Regions from separate parts of the Syntrophobotulus glycolicus DSM 8271 genome, predicted to be linked through region 1. Evidence: riboswitches for the same ligand, from Rfam matches in the RefSeq annotation. Region 1 holds a riboswitch; each other region holds the start of a gene.
The links. Region 1 has a riboswitch for cyclic di-GMP ahead of SGLY_RS08030 (glycoside hydrolase family 5 protein). Riboswitches for the same ligand answer to the same signal wherever they lie in the genome.

Region 1 (3,278 bases):
CCGAACCGCCAGCGCTGCTCCTTCCGGTGAGCAGTGCAAAATACCATGTGACAACGCAAAAGCGCTCCCTTAGCGTCTATGCCAAGGCGGGAGGTGCTAAATAATGCGCCCCATTGACCGGGTAAGTGGACTGCTTTCCGACTTGCGCATGAACCCCATAGATTTTGAAGCACTTTTTGCTGGGAAGAACACCTTGACCCCCGTGGAAAGCGTAGAGCTGTTTTTGCAGGAACAGCAACGGCTTCGGATACAAAAGCAAAATCTGTTGCGCTGCCGCAGAGCCAACTTACCGGCTGAGAAAACCATGGATTCGTTTGACTTTGGATTCCAGCGCAGTGTTTCCAAGGAGCAGATGCTGCGACTGAGCGATATGACTTGGGTTGAGCAAGCGTACAACGTTTGTTTTCTGGGGCCTCCCGGCGTTGGAAAAACACATCTTGCTCTGTCCCTGGCTGTGAAGGGGCTGGACTTGGGCTATGCGGTGGCCTTTGAAACCTTAGACAACCTGATGAAGATTCTCAAGACGGCCGAAATCTCCGGGGCCAGCAAACGGCGGCTCAAATATCTAAGCAAGGCTGCGCTGGTAATTGTTGATGAAGTGGGTTTTATGCCGCTCTCGCCAGCAGAGGCCAATCTGTTCTTTAGCTTTGTATCTTCCATGGCCGAGCGCACTTCGCTGATTATTACATCCAACAAAGGGTTTGACGAGTGGGCCGAGTTCCTTGGCGATGCGACCATTACAACCGCTATCCTAGACCGTCTGATTCACCGCTGCGAGATCCTCAACATGACGGGCAACAGTTACCGCTTAGAGCACCGCAAAAGCATTACCTGAAAAACTCTGCACTTTGTGGCGAAAAACTCTGTATTTTGCTTGACTGCTTACAAATAAAAGAACAGGAACCATTACTAATGGAATAATAATTCGCCAAAAACAAGATATTCGGGCTAAAAAAGCTATGAATCCCCAAATTGACTCATTTTTTATATTTTTATGAAATTATCCTAGGAAAGTCTTTACTATATGAGAATAATATGCTATTTTTGTAATAGGAAAGCGTATTTTTGTTTAAAACTATTATTGACAATGGCAAACCTGCTGAAAAGCAGCGACGCAAAGCTAAAGGGCCTGTAACATGGCAGCCAGCTACCAAAGTTAGTTTTTTTTGTTTTCTCTTTGAAGCTCAATACTGACAATGGCAAACCTGCTGAAAAGCAGCGACGCAAAGCTAAAGGGCCTGTAACATGGCAGCCAGCTACCAAAGATGGAGGTTTCAAAAATGAAAAGATTTTTTCAAAAGTTAACGGTTTTTATATTGATCGCTGCCCTTTCATTAAGTGTTTATCCTCAAAACGTTTTTAGTTTAACAGCTTTCTCTTATTCGTTCGAATCCGGGCAGACTGATGGATGGAGTGGAAGCGCTATTCTTCAGGAGAATGTCGGAAGCTGTACACTACAGACTGACACAGCTAAAGCTTATGAAGGGAAACAATCTCTTAGGATTGAATATTCCGGCTCAACCAAATATGTCATTACCGGCCCTGAGCCAGAAACTATAAATCCTGGAGATCGTATAGAATACTGGATATTTATCCCCAAAAGCTCGAATCTGAATCGCATATATTTTTATTCAATTGATTCTGAGGGAAATCGAGATGAGTCTTGGTTTCATAATGATGAAGGGTTAGTCAGAGGAAAATGGTTTAATTTATCTTATCGGGTTGATCCAGAGGGCAATGCTCCATTTTCCAGCTATGGTTTTGATCTGGAAACAGAACATGGACAATCTGGTTCTCTCTGGATCGACGCTATTAGGATTAAATCGGATGAGGTTAAGACATGCCCAACCGTACCAGGACTACGTAAGGGTGTGAGCTATACAACTTCTCTCAGCACTTTAAAAGAAGGTAATAATACCTTAAATCAATCAAATTTGGATCTAATAAGAAACAGCGGTTTCGATCATATCCGTTTACCCATAAAACTGAACGATCAATCTTTGGAGACGGCACCCTATACGATCAACGAAGACTATTTGGAGTTAGTTGATTTAGCCATTGCACAAGCACTGGCTAAGGACTTAAATGTTATTCTAGATCTCCATAACTATCCAATTTTGACTGAAGGAACAAACAAAAAATTAGACGAGGAACGTTATTTTGCTTTTTGGACACAGCTATCCAACCGTTACAGCCAGTATTCCGATAATTTATATTTTCAAATATTAGACGAACCTGACTGGTATATTGGATCAGAGAAGTTAAATTCAATCCTTCAGAAGTCCTTGTCCATAATCAGGGAAACAAATCCAACAAGAAACCTAATTGTACCGCATACCCGCTGGAGCGGAGTTCGAAGTGTCAATATGCTTGAGCTTCCTGAAAACGACCGCCATCTTATTGTTTCCATACACTTCTATGAGCCTATAGCATTTACCCACCAAGGAACTGATTGGATTTTCGACAGTTTGAAGAGCCAAAAAGGAGTCCCGTGGTCAGGGACCGTTAAAGAAAAGTATGCGATTTCTGATCTATTTGATTTAGTTGCGGATTGGGCTGTAACTAACAATAGGCCGGTTATATTGGACGAATTCGGTGTTTATAACTTAGCCCCTTCCGATGATAGAGCCATATGGACAGATTTTGTACGCGAAACAGCAGAAGAACGAAACATTTCATGGACTTATTGGGAATTCAATGCGGGCTTCGGCGTATTTGCTCCATGGAAAGGCATGTTCCGTCTTGAGGTATTAGACGCTTTGATCCCTGATTCGATAGACAAGACAGGAACCGGATTTACAATAGCTTCTGAGATAACAAACTGAGGTATCGATTCAATAATATCGAAATAGGTTAATTAGGCGACATTGATTGTACCTGATTAACCTATTTGTTTATTTGAACTTTTTATTGATTTTTACATGTAGCCCAATATTTTTTAGCAATTTGGCTCTTGCATTAAATTTTTTAAAAGATTCTTTGGCGCAATATATACTACGTAATAAATTTTTTCTATATTTAATCCATTGCCTCCCTATTTCTATCATAAAAACAAAAGGAAAAAACAATTGATTATTGCGGTAAAAAGGATAACGCCCGGTAAGTTTTAACCAACTTTCCGTATCGGTTGTCTTGTTCATACTAGTAAAAATATCATTCATGAGCATTTCGGGCAAATTATCATCTAAATTGCTGTTTAAGGATATTTCTAATCCAAAAAATAAATGACAAGTAAGAAGAAGATATTGATAAAACTTGAAAAGCTCTATTGACGTTAT
Region 2 (3,278 bases), 1.7 Mb from region 1:
GACAGAGGGGAAGGGTGTTGATCGAGTTATTATTGCGGGCGGAGATGTTGATACCTTTGATCAGGCAATCAGGATGCTGAAGCCAGGCGGCAGAATAGGGAATGTGAACTACTTGGGAGAAGGTGACTATATTAAGATTCCTCGTACGGAGTGGGGCTGCGGGATGAGTCATAAGGCGATTGCAGGCGGCTTAATGCCCGGAGGAAGATTGCGGATGGAAAAACTGGCTTCTCTTATGGAAACAGGAAGAATAGATCCAGGCAAGCTTGTTACGCATCATTTTGTAGGTTTTGAAAAAATTGAACAGGCTTTGATGCTGATGAAAGATAAGCCTAGAGATTTAATTAAACCGGTTATTACCATCGAGTGGTAACAAAGCATCAATGAATATGCTATTGACATGTTTTTCATGAACATAGTAAAATAAAGCAGTTAAGAGGGAGTAGTTATGAACTGCAGGGTCAACATACTGATGGATTAAACATCTGGCCATGCAACCTTTAAGGTTAACGAGACTTTTGACATAATCCGGGTTAAATCGGGTTATGTTAAAAGTTTTTTTATTTTTCAGCCTTTAAATAAAGAAGAACGGGACACAATAAGACAACTGAAAGGATGGACAAAAATGAACGGAACGATCTTGGCTGCTCTGATATCGGCAGGAGCGGTAACTCTGGCCGAAATGGGGGATAAAACGCAGCTTCTGGCGATGGCCTTTGCCACCAAATACAAAGCGTCAAAAGTATTGATCGGAGTCTTTATTGCAACGATCTTAAATCATGCCGGGGCAGTGGCCTTAGGCACTTTCATTACAAGGTATGAGGCAATTAATATCTGGGTTCAGGCCATTGCTTCCTTGTCTTTTATTCTTTTTGGCTTATGGACTATTCGCGGGGATAAGTTAGAGGGAGAAGACAAAAGAGAGACACGTTTTGGAGCCGTGGCCACAGTGGCCATAGCTTTCTTTATTGCGGAGCTGGGAGATAAGACTCAATTGGCTACAATTGCTTTGGCAACTAAATTTCCGGCCAATCCGTTTGGAGTCCTGATCGGCACAACCACAGGGATGCTTATTGCGGATGCGATAGGAATAGTTGTGGGAGTGGTCATGTCCAAAAAAATTCCTGAAAGAACAATCAAGCTGGTTTCTGCCGCCGCTTTTATCTTTTTCGGGCTGATCGGAAGCTACCAGGTGGCTTATCATAAGCTGCATCTGGCTCCCGCTCAAACCATAGCCTCTCTTTTGGGACTCATCTTGCTGACCGGTTTTGCCGCTTATTATCTGATGACAAAAGGGGACGCTAGCGGGAAAAGGTAATTTTTCCGGGACAGGATATTGTCCCGCAAGCGGCATAAAGTAAAAATAGAAAAATAAAACAAAAAAGGAAGGAAAAATTAAAAATAAGTCGAAATATAAAAATTGAAAAATAATGAATGCCAATTTTTAATAAAAAGGGTTGGAATATTAAGGGCAAACCTGTGGAAATGCAGGGACGCAAAGCTATGGGTCTAAAGATATGAGAGTATCAATGACTGCCAGGCCGCTATTAAGGCCGGCAAATAACAGCTTGCAGAGCTGTTATTTATTTTGAGAGTATTCCCTTGGTTCAATATGGGGGGTATAAAGGATGTTTAAACTTTTATTGATTTATACGGCTTTATTAATCTATCTGGGAATGGGAGTTTACGCGTATATTATCGGCAGTAAATCCAAGCTCAACCTTCTATTTGTAAGAATGAGCCTATTGTTTACGGGCGGCACATTAGTGGAGCTGTTTTTGCTGAATGTGAGTGAGCCCCAAATATATTATTTTCTGGTTCGGGTTGGAGAGTTAACCTGGCTGAATTATCCCGGACTGCTTTTGAGCATGGCACTGATTATCGGGCATAAAGAAGAGTGGGGCAATACTGTCGGCAAAAGATCAATGATTTTTTTGCCGGGAGTATTATTAAGTTTATACAACATTTTCATTAATACCTTTGAGAACAGGGCAACAGTCATTCCGGAAATTTTTTGGTGGCTGGAAATCATCTATATCTATATGTTTGATCTCATCAGTTTGGTCGTAATATGGAAATGGCGACAAAAATCTAAAGTGGCCAGAGAAAGAAAACAAATCAGGATTTTGTTTTCTTTCGGCATAATCACTTTACTTCTGACCTTATTTAATGATCTGGTTCTTCATTATACCTTGCGATATTCATCCTACTGGGATTATGTTATGTTCCTGATTCTCATCTTTGCAATTTTGTATACCAGTATCAAGTATAAAATGCTTAATATTTCCGCATTAATTTCCCCGGAGGATATCGTTGATAAGATCACGGACGTAGCAATCATTACTGATCCTCTGGGCAATATTTTAAGAATTAATGAAAGAGGCAGTCAATTATTAGGGTATGAAAAAAATAAGCTTGCCGGAAGTAGATTAGAACAAATCATTGAGGTTAAATTTAATGATTTATGGCAGAAGGCGGCAAAGGACAAACAGGTCTTGATTGAAGAAATCAACGGAAGGACTTATTTTGGCACAAAGATTCCGATCAGTCTTCATGTTTCCATCGTTCATGATCAGGCAGGGGACGCTGTCGGCACGGTAATGATTTGTCAGGATAAATCTTTGATCAAGGAGCTCCAATCTGAAATCAAAGAACGCAAAGAAAAAGAACGTGAATTAGCTTATATCAGCCTGCATGATCCCCTGACAGGTATCCTGAACAGGAATTCTTTTGAACAAAATTTGGTTAAGCTGGAGAGCGGTATTTTTAGTCATTATGGAATCATCATCTGTGATGTTGATGGCCTGAAATTGATTAACGATACATTAGGACATGAAGTAGGAGACAAGATCCTGATTGCCGCGGCTCAATCCATCAAGCAGTCCACCACTGCCGGAGAACATTTATTCCGGATTGGAGGAGATGAGTTTGCTGTACTTGTTTATAATGAGTCGGAAGAATATGTCAACAGTATCTGCAGAAAAATTATGAATTGGGCAAATGAGTACAACAGGGAAAATCCTCAGCTGCTCTTAAATATTTCTATGGGCTATGCTGTCTGTAATAACAGAAACAAAAAAGCGAACGAACTGTATAAAGAAGCAGATGATCATATGTATCGAGAGAAGCTGAACCATATTAATAGTGTCAGAAATAATGCGGTCAAGGCATTAATGAAGACCCTGGAGGCCAGGGATTTTATTACAGAAGGACATGCCGACAGGATGAGAAATATGGTCATGGAATTAGGGAGGTATCTTGGCGTACCGGAAAATAGA
Region 3 (3,278 bases), 810 kb from region 1:
AAGCCCGGCAGCCGCAAACGATGCGTGGCCAAAGTGAACCATAATGACACTGATCCCTAACCATAAGCAAAGATAGGCCAATGAAAGAATTTTAAACAGGATTCTTTCAGAAGCGCTTGTAATCTTTTTAAACGGTACTTCCCCCGGCACCCAGGCGATCACGCAGAGAACGGACAGGAAATATCCGGCCAGCAGGGAATAGCTCAGGAAGTCTGCTGATAAACGGCTTCCCAGATATAATCCTGTTTCTCCGGCTGTGAGATAACTGATCAGTCCCAGGGTAAGGCATCTCCAGTATCCGCTGCAGTGGGCTCCGCCGCTGAACAGCCGGTAAATCGCCCCGCAGGCCATTGCAAACATCACCTCAGGAAGTATTCCAAGGAAATAGGCCAGGGTGATCAGAATCCCCCCTTTAATGAGCGTCGCCAGGATCATTTCTAAGCCGAAACGCAACGTATCGATTTTGCCGGTATCCAGGGCCAGTTCTTTAGACAGGTAGTTTGCGGCTCCTCCAGCCATTTGACTTAGATTCATTCAACTTCGCCTCCTTTTTCAGCGGGATTGTAATGGTAAAAGCTGTTTCTTCAGGGTCGCTGCTGATCGCGATGTTGCCCCGGTGTTTGGTGACGATATCTTTGACAATTGCCAGGCCCAAACCGCTGTGATCTTTTTTTGTCGTGAAGTCAGATTTGAACATTGTTTCTCTGATTCTGGGGACGATAGGGTCCCCTGTATTGCTGACCATGAATACGTACGCTCCATGTTCACGGGCTATTTTTACGTTTACCTGCCTGCCTTCACCGGCTTCAGCTTCTACGGCCTCAAGCGCGTTGTCAATCAGGTTTCCCAGCAAGGAGCCGGCTTCATGCGGAGTTAACGGGAGATCTTTGAGGCTGCCTTCAACGGCGATTTCCATTTTGATTTTTCTGGCTTCAGCCAAGCCTATTTTGGTGTGGAGAAGGGCGCTGATGCTATAATCGTCAATTTTTATCAGTTCCGCGGTTTTGGATATCTCACCGAACGCCCTGCTGATGTAATCCCGCGCTCTCTCATAGGAGCCGCTTTCCAGCAGTCCGTAAATCGTCTGCAGCTGGTGGTGGAAATCATGTCTCTGCTTTCTGGAAGAGTCCAGCAATTGTTTGATCTGTTTGAAGTTTTCCTCCGCTCTTTTCGCCTCGTATTCCTTTTCGATCTCTTGTCCGATTTTTTTGACGGCGACAGTGGAGAGTACCGTTAAAATAATAATGAACATTCCCATGAACCCGTTAAAGATAATAAAATGCTCTCCCGGAAAAATGTTTAACATGGCAGCCTCAAAGGCGGTGTTTAATATGACCAGTAAAAGTAAGGGGAGGAGAACGACTACAGAGATAAAAAGATTATGTTTGTTCACAATGTCTGCCTTTAACTTGTCTTGAATTTCCTTTTTGGATAAATATCCCGAACGGCTATATTCTTGAGCATAACCCATCAAAGAGAAATGAAAAATTTTACACGCCGCGATAAAGATCAGCATGACCAGGGCCTGCGGGAGGAAGAAGAAGATTCTCATCGCGTTATTATTCCAAACATCAGTCAGGGAAACCCCTTTGAGATGCAACATGAGCTGTATTGCGATCGTTTCAACTGAGCCGTAAAAAATCAGGCCAAGTAAAGACGCCAGCAGCACTATCCTGCAGGGCAGGCGGGTAACCAGACGAATATTGAAAATGAATAAGAGTGTTTCAAGGATGGAGTGGAGCCCAAAGGGCACCGGGGATCGCTGAATGAGATAAGAAACCGCCGCCTGCAAAAATCCAATCATCAGTAAATCGCGCCACCGAGGTTTGAGCCCTACCATGAGAAACCCCAGGATCGCCACCAGGATCGATTCAGGAAACGATACGATCAGCAGGGAAAAGGAAGTCAGCCTCTCCAACGTGTCACCTCCCTTACTCAGATGTATTTATGTAAAAAGAAACCGGTTCCTGCCCGTCATGTCGAAAAGTTCCATTATCTTGTCTAAATGTTCCATTATCTTGCCCGAATTTGCCAATGCCCAGGTTCCGCATAAAAAAAACCGTTTCCGGATCGCCGGAAACGGAACCTTTCCTTTATCTAAAGAAAGCATCAGCTTTTCGTTCGGCGGCCCGGCGGTCCTGGCCCGGCATTTTTTCTCAAGAAAATGCCGGGCTTTAGACCCGTAGCTTTGCGTCCTTGCCTTTCGGCAAGTTTGCCTTTTCAGTTCACAGTCAGTTTCCTTGCAGAAACTCCCTTAATGATTAATACGCTCCCCCCCTTCCTTTTTGAGGGGTCGCGGAAAAATTTTTTTGGATATGTATTTGTCATCTACTCCTGAACGTTTACCCACAAATGCAAGGAGCGATAGGGAACGCTCTCCCCATCTTTAAACAGTAAAAACTCTACCTTCAGATTTTCATGAGGCTCATTTATCCTGAAGCTGACGGACTCTTCCTTTTTTTCCTCATTGTCCGCCTGAAAAGGCCCCAGCTGCCTCTTCACCTCCCCGTCCATTCGCACTTGGACGGTATAGGAGACCTGGCGGCCTTCGTGATTCACGGTTCCCAGGATCACTTCCTTGGTCTCACCCGTTTTCATCACCCGGGGGTAGCCCTCTGCCTTCCCGTCCGAACCCAAAAGATAAAACTCTGTGAACTTCTCACCAGCTGCTGGTATCGCCGCGGTATAATACAGGCTTCCTATCGCCAAAATAATCACTGCCGCCAGTACCGCCGCGAGAATTTTGTCCAGCCTGGAAAGGCTGCCCCATTTGATTGGTTTCACGTTTAAAGAAAGCCCAAAACGGTTTTCCAAAGAAAGTTTTTTTCTTCGGCAGATCGCGATAGCGGACAGCAGGATCGTGAAAACCAAAAGCGTCACCAGGATAGGGTAAAGCCCTATTCCCCACGGGACGCAGTTCAGGATGACACCTAGAAGCGGCACCACGGCTATACTCAGACCAAAGCTCAAGGCAAGCCGTTCAATCCCGTCGAGATCGCCCCTGGCCGGAAACAGAGCTGCGATTAAGGTATACCCGGGAAAAAACAGGACAAAAGGCAAACCTAACACAACCCGCCCGGTTCCGCTTCCATCCATCCCAATCAACACGACCAGAATAACAGAAAGAGATAGGATGAAGGGAAACTCGTTTTTTATTTCTATCCTCAACAAAAATTCAACCCCTTTAACAAACTGAAGCGAAAAGGTGACGGCGCTGCTTTCCGGCCCTGTCCGTTGTGTTTAAGGTTTTCACTGTTTTTCCGTAATCCTTAAGTTAG

Region 2: another riboswitch for cyclic di-GMP. It lies ahead of SGLY_RS17300 (histidine kinase N-terminal 7TM domain-containing diguanylate cyclase/phosphohydrolase); the one in region 1 lies ahead of SGLY_RS08030 (glycoside hydrolase family 5 protein).
Region 3: another riboswitch for cyclic di-GMP. It lies ahead of SGLY_RS04330 (ATP-binding protein); the one in region 1 lies ahead of SGLY_RS08030 (glycoside hydrolase family 5 protein).

Annotation. Positions count from the first base shown of each region.
Region 1 covers NC_015172.1:1,640,280-1,643,557, reverse strand. Annotated here, with positions in the region: gene istA (IS21 family transposase) at 1-104, shown strand, start outside; gene istB (IS21-like element helper ATPase IstB) at 104-835, shown strand; cyclic di-GMP riboswitch class I at 1,080-1,155, shown strand; cyclic di-GMP riboswitch class I at 1,189-1,264, shown strand; gene SGLY_RS08030 (glycoside hydrolase family 5 protein) at 1,281-2,825, shown strand; gene SGLY_RS08025 (nucleotidyltransferase domain-containing protein) at 2,895-3,278, opposite strand, start outside.
Region 2 covers NC_015172.1:3,347,624-3,350,901, reverse strand. Annotated here, with positions in the region: gene SGLY_RS16570 (NAD(P)-dependent alcohol dehydrogenase) at 1-373, shown strand, start outside; gene SGLY_RS16565 (TMEM165/GDT1 family protein) at 626-1,318, shown strand; cyclic di-GMP riboswitch class I at 1,461-1,549, shown strand; gene SGLY_RS17300 (histidine kinase N-terminal 7TM domain-containing diguanylate cyclase/phosphohydrolase) at 1,629-3,278, shown strand, end outside.
Region 3 covers NC_015172.1:828,915-832,192, reverse strand. Annotated here, with positions in the region: gene SGLY_RS04335 (accessory gene regulator ArgB-like protein) at 1-534, opposite strand, end outside; gene SGLY_RS04330 (ATP-binding protein) at 488-1,918, opposite strand; cyclic di-GMP riboswitch class I at 2,121-2,227, opposite strand; gene SGLY_RS04320 (DUF1616 domain-containing protein) at 2,329-3,171, opposite strand; gene SGLY_RS18070 (hypothetical protein) at 3,270-3,278, opposite strand, start outside.